Regions from separate parts of the Allofournierella massiliensis genome, predicted to be linked through region 1. Evidence: riboswitches for the same ligand, from Rfam matches in the RefSeq annotation. Region 1 holds a riboswitch; each other region holds the start of a gene.
The links. Region 1 has a riboswitch for lysine ahead of ACESYO_RS15885 (ABC transporter substrate-binding protein/permease). Riboswitches for the same ligand answer to the same signal wherever they lie in the genome.
Positions count from the first base shown of each region.

Region 2: linked by a shared signal. The riboswitch ahead of ACESYO_RS02655 (alanine/glycine:cation symporter family protein) and the one ahead of ACESYO_RS15885 (ABC transporter substrate-binding protein/permease) in region 1 are both predicted to bind lysine.
Region 3: linked by a shared signal. The riboswitch ahead of dapA (4-hydroxy-tetrahydrodipicolinate synthase) and the one ahead of ACESYO_RS15885 (ABC transporter substrate-binding protein/permease) in region 1 are both predicted to bind lysine.

Region 1 covers NZ_CAXSWZ010000049.1:7,669-13,466, reverse strand. Annotated here, with positions in the region: gene ACESYO_RS15890 (amino acid ABC transporter ATP-binding protein) at 186-935, opposite strand; gene ACESYO_RS15885 (ABC transporter substrate-binding protein/permease) at 955-2,598, opposite strand; lysine riboswitch at 2,748-2,924, opposite strand; gene ACESYO_RS15880 (M42 family metallopeptidase) at 3,014-4,057, opposite strand; gene ACESYO_RS15875 (NAD(+) synthase) at 4,084-5,798, opposite strand, start outside.
Region 2 covers NZ_CAXSWZ010000003.1:57,609-63,406, forward strand. Annotated here, with positions in the region: gene ACESYO_RS02650 (amidohydrolase) at 1-1,366, opposite strand, end outside; gene ACESYO_RS02655 (alanine/glycine:cation symporter family protein) at 1,440-2,921, opposite strand; lysine riboswitch at 3,058-3,236, opposite strand; gene ACESYO_RS02660 (WD40/YVTN/BNR-like repeat-containing protein) at 3,336-4,931, opposite strand; gene asnS (asparagine--tRNA ligase) at 5,188-5,798, opposite strand, start outside.
Region 3 covers NZ_CAXSWZ010000003.1:77,139-82,936, reverse strand. Annotated here, with positions in the region: gene ACESYO_RS02755 (peptide ABC transporter substrate-binding protein) at 1-1,146, opposite strand, end outside; gene ACESYO_RS02750 (amidohydrolase) at 1,461-2,564, opposite strand; lysine riboswitch at 2,702-2,872, shown strand; gene dapA (4-hydroxy-tetrahydrodipicolinate synthase) at 2,974-3,861, shown strand; gene dapD (2,3,4,5-tetrahydropyridine-2,6-dicarboxylate N-acetyltransferase) at 3,939-4,631, shown strand; gene ACESYO_RS02735 (flavodoxin family protein) at 4,718-5,260, shown strand; gene ACESYO_RS02730 (DegV family protein) at 5,324-5,798, opposite strand, start outside.

The DNA.
Region 1 (5,798 bases):
ATGGCGGCAAACGGTCCAGATTGCGCGAAAATGCGCCTGACATTTCACTGCTTTTTCCACCTGCCTTCTTGTTTTCAAACAGAAAACCTGCTCTGGCCTGATTGCCAAAGCAGGTTTTTCTACAGGCTGAGGCATCGGGAATTTTCCCGATGCCTTTTTTGCTTGTTTTGTTTTCTGCTTGAGGCTCAGCCCTGCCGGAAGCGGGCCAGAAATTCCGCGGTGCGCTCGCTCTTGGGGTTCTCGAACAGCTGGTGCGGCTCGCCCTCTTCGCAGATCACGCCGTCGGCCATGAACACCACATGGTTGCTCACGTCCCGGGCGAAGGCCATCTCGTGGGTGACCACGATCATGGTCATGCCCTCGGCAGCCAGCTTCTGCATCACGGTCAGCACCTCGCCCACCATCTCCGGGTCAAGGGCGCTGGTGGGCTCGTCGAAGAGCAGCAGCTCCGGCTCCATGGCCAGCGCCCGGGCGATGGCCACACGCTGCTGCTGGCCGCCGGAAAGCTGGCTGGGCTTTGCGTTCACATACTCGGCCATGCCCACCTTTTCCAGATAGAACAGTGCCTTCTTCTCCGCCTCGTCCCTGCTGCGCTTCAGGGCCTTGCGCTGGCCCAGCATGCAGTTTTCCAGCACGGTCAGGTTGGAGAACAGGTTGAAGGACTGGAACACCATGCCCACCTTGGTGCGGTAGGCGGGAATGTTGCCGTTTTCGCTGATGTTCTGCCCGTGGAACAGAATCTCGCCGCCGGAGGGCGTCTCCAGCAGGTTCAAACAGCGCAGAAGGGTGGACTTGCCGCTGCCGGAGGGACCGATGATGGTGGTCACGTCGCCCTTGCAGACGGTGAAGTTGATGTCCCGCAGAATTTCCCGCGGGCCGAAGGATTTATTCAGGTGGCGTACCTCTACGATGGCGCCGTTCTGGGTGGTATTCATCTTGCTCGTCCCCCTTTTCTCACAGATCCAGATTGGCGGTGCGCGGCTTGCCGTGCTCCACATAGGGAGGGGCGTTCAGGCCGCCGGTCTGCTTCACCAGCTCGTAGCTGGATTCGCCATCCATCCGCTTTTCCACCCAGCGCAGAATGGCCGAGCAGACCAGAGTCATCACCAGATAGATGGCCATCTCGATCACCGCCGAGGGGAAGTAGGCGTAGGTGGCGCCCACCACACCCTTGTGGATGCTGAACAGCTCGGCCACGCCGATGATGAACAGCACCGAGGTATCCTTGATGTTGATGATCAGGTTGTTGCCGATCTGGGGCATGATGTTGCGCAGCGCCTGGGGCAGGATAATGCTGGTCATGGTCTGCACATGGGTCAGGCCAATGGCCTTGGCGCCCTCGGTCTGGCCCACCGGGATGGACAGGATGCCGCCGCGCACCGATTCCGCCATGTAAGCGCCGGTGTTCACCGACACGATCACCAGCGCAGCGGTCCACATGTCCAGATTCCAGCCGAACAGGAAGGCCGCGCCGTAGAAGATGAGCACCGCCTGCAGAATCATGGGGGTGCCACGGAACACCTCCACATACACCCGCAGCACAGCGCGGGCCGCGCCCAGCAGGATCTTCTTGCCCATGCCGTCCCGCTTTTCCACCGGGATGGTCTGCACGATGCCGCAGCCAAGGCCGATTACGCAGCCGATGGCGGTGCAGATCACCGCAATCACCACGGTGATGCCCGCGCCCTTCAGGTAGCTGGTGCCGTAGTTCTTCAGCAGATAGCCGATCTGGGCGAAGAAGCCTTCGGGCAGGCCGTCGCTCAGCGGCTGGATGGAAATGGCCTCGTCCATCATGGCATTGTAGTCGTCCTCGGTCATGGTGGCCAGCACGCCGTTGATGGCGTCCTTCAGTTCGGTGTTGCCCTTCTGCACCGAGATGCCGATGTTCACGTCCTCGCTGGAGACCACGAAGTTATCCTCGCTGTCGTTGAAATCCAGCAGCACAAAGTCGCTGTAGGCATTCAGGGCCGCCTTGGCGGTGGGGATGTCGGTGACCACCAGATTTACCCGGCCGGTCTCCAGCGCCATCAGCATGGCGGGGGCGGATTCCTGGGGGGTGAGGATGGTGGCGTCCGGAATCTGGGGCAGACAGCCGTCGTACCAGATGGTGCCCAGCTGGCTGGTGGCGGTGGCGCCCGCCAGATCACTCAGGCCCTGCGCCTGGGCATAGGGGCTGTCGGTGCGGGTCAGGCCCACGATGGAAGCATAGAAGTAGGGGGCGGTGAAGTCCACCGACTCCAGCCGCTCGCTGGTGATGGACTGGCCCGCAATCACGCAGTCCACGGTGCCGCTCTGCACGGCGGGCACCAGCGAATCCCAGTCCAGCCGCACGATCTCCAGCTCCATGCCCAGAGCGTCAGCGATCTTCTTGGCCATCATCACGTCGTAGCCGTTGGCGTAGTCGGCGCTGTCCTTGATGGGCACCGCGCCGTTGGAAGAATCCGGCTGGGTCCAGTTGTAGGGGGCGTAGGCGCACTCCATGGCCACGGTCAGGGTGTTGTCATCCAGCACGCTGCCCTCGGCCGAAACGGCGGTGAGACCGCTCAAAATTCCGGTGCAAAGCAGCAGTGCCAACATAAGGCTTGCGATTTTTTTCATGTTGCTCCTCCTCTTTTTTACCGCTGCCCGCCACGCAAAAAAACGGGGCTGCTTTCCTTTCGAAAAGCAGCCCCGCGGAAGTCTCTGTGCGCCCCGCGAACGAACGCGGCGCGTTGCAGGCAGCCCCGGCCGGGCCGCCCCTTCGGTTTCCCTTGGATAGCGCTTCACGAAAAAATTCGTGACAGTCCGGCGGATCTTCTCCGCCGGCCCAGGCAAGCGCCCCCCAGACCGGGTTCGCTTCCTTCGGCGATGTTCCCTTTTGCAGCGGCGGGGGTCTGCCCCGAATGCCGCGTGCTACTCTTGAACACCGCGCCTCTATCACAGCGATATGAATTTAGTTGTCATATTACTCTATTTTCCACCGCTTGTCAAGCAATTGGGGAAAGCCTGTCCTTTTTTGTAACCAAATCCGGCTTTAAACCGTTTCGATGTAGGCATTCAGCAGCCGGAAGGTGGCCATCATGCCCTTCACATGGCTGCGCTCGTAGCCGTGGGAGGCGTACACGCCCGCGCCGATCAGGCCGTGGCGCACATCCGCGCCCGCCCGCAGGGTGGCTTCCACGTCCGAGCCGTAGTGGGGATACACGTCCACCGCGTAGTCCACGCCGGCGGCCTTGGCCGCCGCCACCAGACCGCTCACCACGTCGTAGTGGTAGGGGCCGCCGCTGTCCTTGGCGCAGATGGATACCTGATGCTCCTTGCAGGCAAGGCCCTCGCCCACGCAGCCCATGTCCACGCTGATGGCTTCGCCCACACCCTCCGGCACCGAGGCGGAGCCGCCGTGGCCCACCTCCTCAAACACGGTGATGTGCTGCCACACCGCCCGCCGGGTGGTCCTGCCGCTTTCCTTCAAAGCCCGGGCATAGCCCAGCAGGATGGCCACGCTCAGCTTGTCATCCAGAAAACGGCTCTTGATGTAGCCGCTTTCTGTGACGGTGGTGCGGGGGTCAAAGCAGACAATATCGCCGTTTTCGATGCCCAGTGCGTGAACCTCGGCCTCGGAAAAGACCATCTCGTCCAGCAGCACCTCCATGGTGTCCCAGCTGCGCTCGGTCTTGGAGTAGTCGCCGTTCACATGCACCGAAGCGTCGGTGAGCTGGCACACGCCGGTGTAGACCTTGCCCTCCCGGGTGTAGATGCGCACGTTCTCGGTCTCGGCGTTGTTGGGGTTCATGCCGCCCAGCGCCGTCAGCCGCAGCCGGCCGTTGCCCTTTACACCGCACACCATGGCGCCCAGGGTATCCAGATGGGCCTCCTGCAAAATGCCGTCGCCGGGCATGGAGCCGTCGCCCGCGCTCAGCTGCACCAGCACGCCGCCCTTGCGGGTAACCTGAGGCTCATAGCCCAGTGCCCTGTATTCCTTTACCAGATAATCCACCGCGTTTCTGGTGAAGCCGCTGGGGCTGTCGATGGCCAGCACCGCCTTCACCTGCTGCAGCATGTATTCCTGATCGTTCATTTCATTTTCCCTCCCGATGAATTTACTTACAGATTCTGTTCCAGCTCCTCCACCTGAGCCAGCCAGAGGGTGGCGCAGGCGTCGCTGGGCATCCGCCAGTCGCCCCGGGGCGACAGGGTCACGGTGCCCACCTTGGGGCCGTCCGGCAGGCAGCTGCGCTTGAACTGCTGGGCGAAGAAGCGCCGGTAGAAGTTGCGCAGCCACTGCACCAGCACCGCGTCCTCATAGACCCCGGCAAAGGCCCGCCGGGCCAGCCAGAAGATCTTTTTGGGCGCAAAACCCCAGCGAATGGCGTAATAGAGGAAGAAGTCGTGCAGCTCGTAGGGGCCCACGATGGCCTCGGTCTGCTGGGCAATTTCGCCGTTCTCCTTGGCGGGCAGCAGCTCGGGGCTGACCGGGGTGTCCAGAATGTCCTGCAGGACCTCCCGCAGGGCGGGCTCGCTGTTGGCCGTCACGGTGGTCACAATGTGCCGCACCAGCGTTTTGGGCACCGAGCCGTTCACGCCGTACATGCTCATGTGGTCACCGTTGTAGGTGGCCCAGCCCAGCGCCAGCTCGCTCAGATCGCCGGTGCCGATCACAAGGCCGCCCAGCCGGTTGGCCAGATTCATCAAAACCAGCGTGCGCACCCGGGCCTGGGTGTTTTCGTAGGTCACATCCAGCACCGACTCGTCGTGGCCGATGTCCGCAAAGTTGCTGCGCACCGTGTCCGCAATGTTCACCTGACGCAGGCTCACGCCCAGCGCCTCACACAGCTTTTCCGCGTTGGATTTGGTGCGCTTGGTGGTGCCGAAGCAGGGCATGGTCACCGCCACCACATCCTTCAGGGGCTTGTTCATCAGCCGGAAGGCACGGGTCACCACCAGCAGAGCAAGAGTGCTGTCCAGCCCGCCGGAGATGCCGATCACCGCGGTGGCGGCGCGGGTGTGCTCCATCCGCTTGCGCAGGCCCTGGGCCTGCATCTCCAGAATGGCCTCGCAGCGGCGCATGCGTTCGCTCTCGCCCGCGGGCACAAAGGGCGCCGGGTCCACCGGGCGCACCGGCTGCCAGTCAGCACAGGTGTCTGCCAGCTGCACCGTGGTGTAGCCCTCGTCGTTCACTGCGGCAAAGCTGGTGTTTTTCAGCCGCTCGCCCGCCAGCTTCTCCAGATCCACCTCGCTGACGATCATGCCGCTGCCGAACAGCTCGGTCTGAGCCAGAATGGCCCCGTTTTCACAGATCAGATCGTGCCCGGCGAACACCAGATCGGTGGTGGATTCGCCCCGGCCCGCGTCTGCGTACAGATAGCCGCACAGCAGCCGGGCGGACTGGCCCGCGATCAACTGACGGCGGTACTCCGCCTTGCCCACCACCTCGTCGCTGGCGGAAAGATTCAGGATCAGGGTCGCGCCGGCCATGGCGTGGCCCACGCTGGGGGGCAGCGGCGCCCACACGTCCTCGCAGATTTCCACCGCGATTTTAAAGCAGTCCGCGCTGGGGTGGCAGAACAGCAGCTTTGTGCCGAAGGGCACGGTCTGGCCCAGCACTTCCAGCGTGAAATTGCCGGCGGGGGCGGCGGTGAACCGGCGGCCCTCGTAGAACTCATTGTAGCTGGGCAGATGGGTCTTGGGCACAAGGCCCAACAGCCGCCCGCTCTGGCAGACGGCGGCGCAGTTGTACAGCTTGCCCCGCACCGCCAGCGGCAGGCCCGCCACAAATACCACCGAGGTGCGGGCGGTGGCCTTCAGCACGGTGTCCAGTG
Region 2 (5,798 bases), on a different contig from region 1:
GGGTCACGGCACACTGGATGCAGGCCAGCGCCCGGGGCAGCTCCACCGGGCAGTCGGTGCCGCTGGACACCCAGACCCCCGCGTCCATCAGGGTGCGGAAGGCATAGCTGGTGGAAGCCAGCTCCTCGCCCACCCGGTCGGTGACCATGTGGATGTCGTAATCCAGGAAGATGGGCTGGGCATACACATGCAGGCCCAGCTCCTCGATCTTTTTCAGCTGGTCGGGGCGGGTGATCTGACAGTGCACCACGCCATGGCGGTGGTCGGCCCGGGGATGCTCCGCCAGCGCCTTTTCGTAGGATTCCAGCACCCGGTCCAGAATGCCGTCACCGATGGTGTGCACTGCCACCTGCATGCCGTGATTGTTGGCGCAGCCGATCAGGTCATCGAACTGCTGCTGGGTGTAGATGGCAATGCCCCGGTAACCGGGCTTGTCTGCATAATCCCGGCTCAGGTAGGCGCTGCGGGCGCCCAGAGAACCATCGCCCAGAATCTTCAGCGGGCCCACCTTGACCCATTCGTCGCCCCAGCCGGTGTTGTAGCCCTCTGCAAAGAACTCCTCCAGCGCCTTCACGCTGGTGAGCTGGGCCTGCTGGTACATGCGAACGGTCATCTTTCCCTCGGCCTCCAACTGGGCATAGGCTTCCATCACCTCCCGCCAGTCCACGGTGGCGAAGGCGTCGAAGTCATCGGTCTGGCAGGAGGTCACGCCGTAGGCGTTCAGATGCTTCTGCGCATCCAGCAGCATGGTTTTCAGATCCTCCACGCTGGGCTTGGGCAGCCTGGAATACACCAGCTCCATGCCGTTTTCCCGGAATACGCCGTTGGGTTCACCGTCCGGCCCGAGCTCAAAGCAGCCGCCTTCCGGCTGGGGGGTGGCGGCGGTAACGCCGATCATTTCCAGCGCTTTGGTGTTCACCACGCAGGTGTGGCCGCAGGTGCGAACGATGCACACCGGATGCTCCCGGCTCACCTGATCCAGATCCTGGCGGGTGGGGAAGCGCTGCTCATCGGTGAAGTAATCATGGTTCCAGCCACGGCCCCGCACCCACTGGCCGGGGGCGAAGTTCTTTTCCTTCAAAAAGGCGCGCATGGTATCCAGCACCTCGGCCAGAGAACCGGTATGGCTGGACAGATCCGCCACCTGCAGCGCATAGCCGTAGTTGAGCAGGTGCATGTGAGAATCGTTGAAACCTGCGCAGACAAAAGCTCCCTCCAGATCCACCACCTGGGCGTCCGGCCCTGCCGCCAGGCGGGCCTGCTCCGCGCCGCCCGCGAACACAAACCGGCCGTCCTCCACCACAAAGGCTTCGGTCAGGGGCAGCTGGCCGGTGTAGACCCGCCCGTTTTCATAAAGAGTACGCATAAAAAGTTCCTCCATTGGTCAAAAGCCGGGGCCTTCTTTCAAAAGGCCCCGGCCTGCATTGTTCTGCTTTCGATTATTTCTGGGCGGCTTTTTCCTTTTCCAGCGCCGCCCTGACCTCGGGCTTGTCCTCGTAGAAGATGGCCATATCCGGATCCACCTGGCCGATGTGCATGTAACGGGCCTTGTAGTCCTTGAGCAGCTTGAAGTACTGGCCGGACAGAATCAGGATTACCGCCACGTTCACAAAGGTGGGAATACCGCTGGTGATGTCCACCAGAGTCCAGATGCTCAGATCACCCACATAGATCAGGTAGAGAGTCAGGAAGAAGGGAGGCACCGCATAGAAGTACTTGAACATGAGCAGCAGATACTTCTTGACCTTCGGATGGTTCTTTGCCAGATGGCGCAGCACCACTTCGTAATAGGCATACCAGCCGCCGGAGGTGGTCACCGAGAATACCACCATGATCAGGGTCAGAACCACGGTGCCGAACACACCGAAATTGTGGGTAAACACGTTCAGCGCCAGAGTGGCATTGGTGGCGCCGCTGGTCCACTCGCCGGAAACCAGCACGGTGAGCGCAGTGATGGTGCATACCACAAAGGTGTCCACAAATACCTCAAAGGAACCCCACAGACCCTGTTCCACCGGGTGGCGGGTCTGGCTGGAGGCGTGGATCATGGGGCTGCTGCCCCAGCCGGCCTCGTTGGAATACACGCTGCGTGCCATACCGGTGGAGATCACCTTGGAAACACTGGCGCCCGCAAAACCGCCCAGCGCCGCGGAACCGGTGAAGGCTTCCCCGAAGATGGAGGCCAGGGTGGGCAGCAGGTTATCCAGGTGCATGAAAATGATCACGATGCCCAGGATCAGGTAGGAAAGGCTCATGACAGGCACCAGCTTGGTGAGAATCTGGCCCAGCTTTTTCACACCACCCCAGATCATGAAATACAGGATCGCCACCATGATCAGCGCCGCAATGGCCTGGGGAATGCCCAGAGACTGGGCCACCACCTCAGAGGTGGTGAAGGTGGAGGCGCTGATAAAGAAGGTGGAGAAGATGCCGATGCCGAACACAAAGGCCAGCGGCAGCCACAGCTTGCCCCAGTGGCGCTCTTCGCCAAGGCCCCGCTCCATGTAATAGGTGGGGCCGCCGTAGGGCACACCGTTTTCATCGGTGCGGCGGTAGTACACCGCCAGCGTCACCTCAACCTGCTTGATCAGCATGCCCAGGAAGGCGGTGAGCCACATCCAGAACACTGCGCCGGGGCCGCCGGTGGTCACCGCGGTGGCCACGCCGGCAATGTTGCCGAAGCCCACCGAGCCGCCCACGGCGGTGGCAATGGCTTCGTAGGGGGTGAGCAGGCCCTTTTCATCGGCGCTCTCATCGGTGCGGTGGAACAGCCGGCCCAGCGTACGGCTGAAGATGTAGCCCAGATGGCGCACCTGGAAGAATTTTGTGCGCAGGGTGAAGTACACGCCGGTCACGATCATCAGAATGATCAGCGGCGGGCCCCAGATGATGTTGTTCAGGGCGTTCAGAAAGTTCGACATGATTGTGATTCCTCCTCTGTTTTCCATCGGATACCATCACAACCACCCGTCACGCCCCACCGACGCCGCAAACAAATAAAAAAGAGGGGCCGCGACGCTGGAATTTGCATCGCCGCCCCTCGAAAGAACGGAACAAAACCCCAATAGCGCCACCACTTTGTTCAAGTGAGAGTGCACCGCCCGCTGGACGGCACCCCAACAAGCACCCCGCTGCCGCGAGAGAGCCTGTTTCGGCGAACCGTCTCTTCCCGCAAAGATCCCCGGCCGGCAGGCCTCCCTTCGCGGTACCATACGGTTCGCGCCTCTATTGTGTGGTATTCAATTTACTTTCCTATAATAAAACGCTGATGTCCGATTGTCAACGGCTTTTTTCTTATTTTTATACACCTTTTGTGCATTTTCAGCCGCTTTTGCTCAAAGAGAAGCCGGGTCCTGCCCGGTGGACAGAAAACTCCAGGGGCCTTCCGGCTGCGGCGCGGTGAATACCGCACACCAGTCGTAGCCTTTTACGGCGGTAGGCTCCTGGGTCAGGCAGAGCTGCCAGGCTCCATCCTCCTGCTGCCGGAGCCAGGAAACCCGATACAGAAAACTCACGCCATCCGCCTGCACATCCTCCCAGGGCAGCTCCAGTGCCTGCCAGCTGCCGCCCTCATCGGCGGTGTAATAGAGCGCCGGCCAGTTGTTTTCGCTGGAGGTCTCCGCCGAGATGATCACTTCCCCCGATCCGCCAGCCGTCACACCACAGATGGGGTAGTGTTCATCCAGTTCGGCAGGCAGGGCAAGCGCTTCAAAGCTCTGGGCACCGGGCGCACACCGGAACAGCCCGGTGCCACCACCGGCGCCCATGCTCCAGTCGCAGCCCACCGCCGCATACAGGGAGCCATCCGGCGCGCCGCACAGCGCACGCCGGTCCGGCTTATGGGGGTAGCTGCCCAGATCCTGCTCCTGCCAGGTGGCGCCGCCATCCATACTGTACACCACCACCGGCAGATTTCCGCCCAGCACAAAGCCCACCGGGCCGTCCGGCTGGGGGGAAACATACCAGCTGCTGTGGGTGATCGCGGTACAGATTTCGATACACTCGGCCAGCTGCCCCTCAAACCGGCTGGGCAGAGCGCTCCAGTTTTCGCCCCAGTCCCGGGTGTAGAACAGGTGGCCCTCGTTTGTAACCTGAATGTCGGTTTGTGCATAAAGTTCCGGATTGCCCACCCAGCAGCTTTCGTCCACCGGGTCAAAGCAGAAGCGGGCGGTTCGGGTGCCTGCCCGGTCCTCATCCTCCGTCTGACGCACGGTAATCATCCAGGCGGGGGAACCGTCCGCCTTGCCGTATTGCCCCGCCTGATAGAGGGCCAGATCAAAGCCGCCGGGGTCGTTTGCCATATCCACCACGGTCTGGCCTGCCTCCGGGCGGGAATAGGCGGAAAATTCCACCGCCAGCGGCGTGCCCAGCGCTGTTTGCAGATCGTCGCATGGCAAGGCGCGCAGCCGCTCGGCCACAAGATCCGGCCGCAGATTGGGATTTTCGGTGTTATCCGCGCCGGATTCGGCATCGCTTTCCATCAGGGTTCCCACATTGTTCACCTCCTGATGCAGCCGGCCGACGGCGGCATCCCATTCCATCCGGCAGCCCTGCCGGAACTGGCCGTCCCGATAGGCATACAAATCCGCCGTCAGCGTGAGGGGCATACCGTCCGTGCCCAGGGTCAGATGCAGGGAGTGAATGTTCCAGCTCAGATTCTCCGCATCCTGCAGCCCCTGGCGCAGCCACTCCTCTGTGGCCGCGATGAACGGATCAAATCCCTGTTCCACCAGATCGTATGATTCCAGCTCCACCCAGCGGGGCTCCGGCGTGGGCTCCGGCTGGTTCTCCGGCTGTGCCGCAGCGGAAAAGGTCTGCTGGAGCTGCCACAGTATCTCGCCGACCCGACCGTAAGCCTGATCCAGCAGGGAACAGCCGGTCAGGCTGAATGCCAGAAGAATGCAGAGCGCCGCAGCCATCCATCGTTTCATTTCCGTAATCCCTCCCTGTTTTTGTTTTTCACTGTTATGATACCGCGCACCGGATACCCCCGACAAGCCCCAGGGCAGATTTGCCGCACACAAAAAGCCGGATGCACACCGCGCAGCGTGCATCCGGCCTGATTGGTTTTTGTTGTGCCGCTCTTCCCGTTTTCCGCCAAGTCCGGTCAGAGCAGTCAGCGTACCTCGCTGAGGAAAACCCGGTGCGTACCCGTTTGCGTACCGTACCCGACTACCGGTCGAGTCGTTAAAAGCCGCCGGCGGTGCGGGGGAAGGGCAGAACGTCGCGGATGTTGGGGATACCGGTCAAGTACATGATCAGGCGCTCGAAGCCCAGACCGTAACCGGCATGCTTGGCGCTGCCGAACCGGCGCAGATCCATGTACCAGGTGTAATCGGTGCAGTCCATGCCCAGCTCATCCATGCGGGCCTTCAGCAGATCGTAGCGCTCCTCACGCTGGCTGCCGCCGATCAGCTCGCCCACACCGGGCACCAGCATATCCGCCGCAGCAACGGTCTTGCCGTCCTCGTTCTGGCGCATGTAGAAGCTCTTGATCTCCTTGGGATAATCGGTCACGAACACGGGCTTCTTGAAAATCTGCTCGGTGAGGTAGCGCTCGTGCTCGGTCTGCAGATCCACACCCCATTCCACCTTGTACTGGAACTGGTCGTTGTGCTGCTTCAGCAGCTCCACGGCGTCGGTGTAGCTGACGCGGGCAAACTCGGCGTTCACCAGAGCGTTCAGCCGCTCCAGCAGACCCTTGTCAAAGAACTGGTTGAAGAAGGCCATCTCGTCCGGGCACTGCTCCAGCACATAGCCGATCACATACTTCACCATGGCTTCGGCGTTGTCCATGT
Region 3 (5,798 bases), on a different contig from region 1:
GTCGCTGCATACATCCTGGAACATGGTCTGATCTTCCGAGAAGTCGCTGCCGTCCGGGCCGGTGGCGAACTGCGGGGGAACAGCGGTGTAGGTGGCCAGAGAGCCATCCTTCACAACGTCCTCAACAATGGAGGTACGGTCGATGGCGTGGGTCAGAGCCAGACGCAGGTTCTGGTTGGCCAGAGCGGGCACGCCGTCCATGTTCAGGGTCAGGTACCACAGGTAGCCGGCGCCGTGAACACTCAGTTCAGGATCGCCCTGAACCTGATCCACCTGGTCACCGCTCAGCTTGACGATGTCCAGATCGCCGTTCTGGTAGCTCATGAAGGCCTGCTGGCTGTCCTTGATGACCTGATAGTTCAGGCCGTCCAGAGAGACCTTGTCGGCATCATAGTAGTCGGGGTTCTTCACCAGGCTGAAGGACAGAGCCGCGGGCTCGTAGCTGTCCAGAATGAAGGCGCCGTTGCTCAGCACGGTGTCCGGGCTGGTGCCGAAGGTCCCTTCGGCCAGACCTTCATAGAAGGCCTGGTTGACCGGGTAGAAGGTGGGGAAATACATCAGATTCAGGAAGTAGGGAACGGGAACGGTCAGCTCCACCTGCAGGGTCTTATCGTCCACTGCGGTGACACCCAGCTCGCTCTTGTCCATCTCGCCGGCGATGATCTCGGCGGCGTTCTTGATCTGGCCGATGTCGCTCATCATGTAGCTGTATTCGGAGGCGGTGGCAGGATCAGCCGCACGCTGCCAGGCGAATACGAAGTCGTTGGCGGTCACGGGATCACCGTTGGACCAGTTGGCATCCTCCCGAAGATGGAAGGTGTAAGTGCAGCCGTCCTCGCTCACCTCGTAGCTTTCGGCAATGGCGGGAACGGGCTGACCGTCCGCATCCATCTGCATCAGGCCGTCGGTAAAGTCGGCAATTACCTCGAAGCTGGTGCCGTCGGTGGCCAGCTGGGGATCCAGCGAGGCAACCTCGACCTCGGTCATTACGTTCAGCACGTTGCTGCCGGTGGCAGCTGCGGCGCCGGAAGAGGACGCCGCGGTGGAAGTGCCGCTGGTGGCTGCGTTGCCGCCGCCGCAGGCGACCATGCTCAGCGCCAGCGCGCCGGCCAGAGCGGCGGCGCCCATGCGTTTCCAAAGTTTCATGTGTGTGTGCTCCTCTCTTTTTGGATTGGATCTTCGCAAACCCCTTGAAACGAAAAAAGATCAGCTGGCCTGGCGGGAATCCGCTGCCGGGCCCTGACCTTTCTGTCGTTGTTTAGCATTATACCGCGTCAAAGTGATAAGGTCAAACAGTGAGAAAGCATTTTGTGACAATGCACAGGAAAGAAAGTGAATAAAGTGTGAAATGCAGCGATTTGTCAGAGATTTGTCCTTGGTAGAAAAACAAAAAATCCCACAAAACCGCTTGCATTAAGAAAAACAAGCGGTTTTGTGGGAAATGCGAAAAAGAAGTGTCCTCAGTTCAGGAACAGAAGCAGTTCATCTGCCGCAAGGCCGGCGGCCAGAACGCTCTCGTCGAAGTCGAAGGTGTCGGCGTGCAGGGGGATGCCGGTGCCGGTGCCCAGCAGCAGGAACAGGCCGGGCAGCCGCTGCTGATAGAAGGAAAAATCCTCCGAAATCATCAGTGGGTTTTCCAGAACCTGAAGCTGCGGCAGTGCGGCGCGGGCGGTTTCAAAGAGAGTCGGGTCATTGCGCACCGGCGGATACCCGGCAGAAAAGGCGATTTCGAACCGGCAGCCGGTTTTACGCTCGATGGCGCCGGCCAGATCCCGCAGCATGGCTTCGGTGGCAGTGAACATCTCGTCGGAATAGACCCGCAGGGTGCCCAGCAGCAGGCTGGAATCGCTGATGGCGTTGCGGGCCTGACCGCTGGTCAGCTTGCCGAACTTCAGAAGGCGGGGTTCCTCCGGCCGACCCAGCAGCTCGATCAGCCGGTAGCTTTCGTACAAAAACGCCGAGGCGGCAAACAGGGCGTCCCTGCCCTCGTGGGGCTTGGCCACATGGCTGCTCTTGCCGGTTACCGTCACGGTTACCTCGCTGGAGCGGGCCAGCAGCGGGCCGGGGCGGCTGGCAATGGTGCCGGCGGGCAGATCCGGCCACAGGTGCCAGCCGAAAATCCGGTCGCAGCGGTATTTCTCGAATACCCCGCTTTCGCACACCAGCTTTGCGCCGCCGGTGGTCTCCTCGGCGGGCTGGAACACCAGCAGCACATTCCGGGGCAGCTTGTCCAGCATCTGGCTCACCCGGCCTGCCAGCGCCAGAACCATGGCCATGTGGCCGTCGTGGCCGCAGGCGTGCATCTTTCCTTCATGACGGGAGACATAGTCGCAGCTGCTGCGCTCGGCAATGGGCAGTGCGTCCATATCTGCCCGGAAAGCGGCGGTATGCGGTTTGCCCGCATCGAAATAGGCGCACAGGGTGCTTTTGCAGGGCGAAAACAGGGTGCAGGGATACTGCTCCAGCACCCGGCGCACATAGGCCAGGGTCTCGGGCAGGTCGAAGTCGGTTTCCGGGATCCTGTGCAGATCCCGCCGGTATTGGGTCAGCAGCTGCTGTGTCATAAAATTCTCTCCCCCTCTTTGTGGTTGCGTTTTGCTCCTATTATAAGCCAGCCGACGCGGATGCACAAGCGCGCCGGGATGCGGGAAAAGAAGGAAAAATCCGTTGACTTCACTGCAATAGAGTGCTATGATGCAGATATATGGATAGAGGCGCGGGCGCGATGAACCCCACAGGAGCCGGCAGGCACAGAGCGTGGGGCGGGGCAAGCCCGCCGAATCGGCACAGCCGGGCACGGCGGCGCCGATGGGGCCCCGGGAAAGACCCGCGGCACTGTCCGCGGAAGGACCGCGGGGGCGCTATCTTACCCGTAAGCGGTGGTGTTTTTTCCACGCGCCGGTAAGGCCGCAGCGCCCTTCCGGCGCGTTTTTTGTTGCCTGACAATCTGAAACAAAGAGAGGAGCAGCCGTTATGACCGCAAAGAATCTGAAGGGCTCCATCGTGGCCCTGATCACCCCCTTCCACGAGGATGGAAGCGTTAATTTTGAAAAACTGGCCCAGCTGGTGGATTTCCACCTGGAAAACGGCACCGATGGTCTGCTGATTCTGGGCACCACCGGCGAGAGCTCGGCCATGAGCCACGAGGAGGACGACGCGGTCTGCGAATTCGTGGTCAAGCGGGTGGCCGGCCGGGTACCGGTGATTGCCGGCAGCGGTTCCAACTGCACCCAGACCATGCTGGAAAAGAGCCTGAGCTTTGAAAAGCTGGGGGCGGACGACCTGCTGCTCATCACCCCCTATTACAACAAGACCAACGAAGAGGGTATGTACAACCACTTCAAGACGGTGGCAGACGCGGTGCATATCCCCTGCATCCTGTACAACGTGCCCGGCCGTACCGGCTGCGGTATCTCCGAGGATGTGGTGCGCCGGCTGTCGGTACATCCGAACATCATGGGCATCAAGGAGGCTTCCGGCAACCTGAGCTATACCGCAAAGATCGCCCGTTATGTGAACGAGGACTTTGCCCTGTATTCCGGCAACGACGACATGGTTCTGCCCATTCTGTCTCTGGGTGGCAGCGGCGTGATTTCGGTGCTGGCCAACATTCTGCCCCGCCAGACCCACGATATGGTCATGGATTATCTGAACGGCGACCGCCAGAAGGCGCTGGAAGCCCAGCTGGGTCTGCTGGACGTGATCAACGGCCTGTTCCTGGAGGTTAACCCCATCCCCGTGAAGGAGGCCATGAACCAGATGGGCATGGAAGTGGGCGGCTACCGCCAGCCTCTGGGCCCCATGGGCGAGGCTGCCAGGGCCAAGCTGACCGCCGCGCTGAAGGCTGCCGGTCTGGTGTAAGACCGGGGTTTGAAAAATGGTCGCGGATATGGCATAATAGAACGGCCAAAACAAAGCAATAAGGTGGGAAAAGAAACGTGAACGCAGAACAGATCATTCAGTACATCGCAAACGCAGAGAAAAAGACCCCGGTGAAGATCACCATTCAGGAAAAGGAGCCTCTGGATTACGGTTCCGCAAAGGTGTTCGGCACCGGCGCCAAGATCGTGTTTGGCGACTGGAAGGAGCTTGGCCCCATTCTGGAGGCCAATGCCGATAAGATCGAGGATATGGTGGTGGAGAACGACTGCCGCAACTCGGCCATTCCCCTGCTGGACATGAAGGGCATCAACGCCCGCATCGAGCCGGGCGCCATCATCCGCGAGCAGGTGGAGATCGGCGACGCGGCGGTGATCATGATGGGCGCCATCATCAACATCGGCGCGGTCATCGGTGACGGCACCATGATCGACATGGGCGCTGTGCTGGGCGGCCGTGCCACCGTGGGCAAGCATTGCCATGTGGGCGCTGGCGCGGTGCTGGCCGGTGTGATCGAGCCCGCCAGCGCAAAGCCCGTCATTCTGGAGGACGACGTTCTGGTGGGCGCCAATGCGGTGGTCATCGAGGGCGTGCATGTGGGCGAAGGCGCGGTTATCGCCGCCGGCAGCGTGGTCATCGAGGACGTACCCGCGGGCGCGGTGGTGGCCGGTGTTCCCGCCCGGGTCATCAAGCAGAAGGACGAAAAAACCACCCAGAAAACCGCTTTGCAGGACGCACTGCGCACCCTGTAAGCCAAAGGCCCGGCGTTGCCGGGCCTTTTTTATAAGATTAACAAAATGTATAATGAGGCGTGTCTTATACAGATAAGGAGGTCGTCATGAATAAGAAAGTGTTGGTGATCAGCGCCAGCCTGCGGCCGGGCAGCAATTCCCATGCACTGGCGGAGCAGTTTGCGGAAGGCGCGCGGGAGGCGGGCCATGAGGTGGAGCTGGTCAGCCTGCGGGGCAGGGAGATTCAGTTCTGCCGGGGCTGCACCGCCTGCCAGAAAACCGGCAGCTGCGTGATTCGGGACGATGTGGCCCCGCTGCTGGAAAAGCTGCGCGCCGCGCAGGTGGTGGCGTTTGCCACGCCCATCTATTATTATGAGCTGTGCGGTCAGCTGAAAACCTTTCTGGACCGCACCGAGCCGCTGTACGGCCGGGAAAATGCCTTCCGTCAGGTGTATCTGCTGAGCGCTGCCGCCGAGACCGAGGACTTTGTTCCCAAGCGGGCGGAGAGCGGCATTCAGGGCTGGATCGACTGTTATGAAAATCTGGAGCTGGCGGGCACCGTGTTTGCGGGCGGTGTGCAGGGGCCGGGCGAGATGGCCGGCCATCCGGCGCTGGAACAGGCCCGGGCCATGGGCGCGGCCATCCGGTAAAGAGAAAACAGGCGGGCGGGATCGAAAGATCCCGCCCGCCTGCTTATTTGATGAGAAATGAGCTTACCGTTTCTCTGCCCGGAAGAACAGAGCAACGGTGCCGGGGCCGGAATGGGCGCCGATCACCGGGCCAATGGTGGAGATGCACACCCGCTTGACGCCCAGCGCGGCGATCTTGTCGGCCACATACTGGCAGTCCTCGAGGCAGTCGCCGTGGCTCACAAAGACCACCTGCTCGCTGCGGTCGTAGGTGCTGGCGGCGAAGTGCTTCACCAGCGCGTCCAGGCTGGCGCGGCGGCCGCGCACCTTTTCCATGGGGATCAGCTTGCCTTCCTCGTCCACATGAAGCACCGGCTTGATGCCCAGCAGAGTGCCTGCCACTGCGGCAGCGCCGCTCACACGGCCGCCCCGCTTCAGGAACATCAGATCATCCACCGTGAACCAGGCGCAGATGGACTGGCGGTTTTCCACAAACCAGTCCGCCACTTCCCGCAGGCTCTTGCCTTCGTTCTTCAGGCAGGCGGCATAATACACCGCC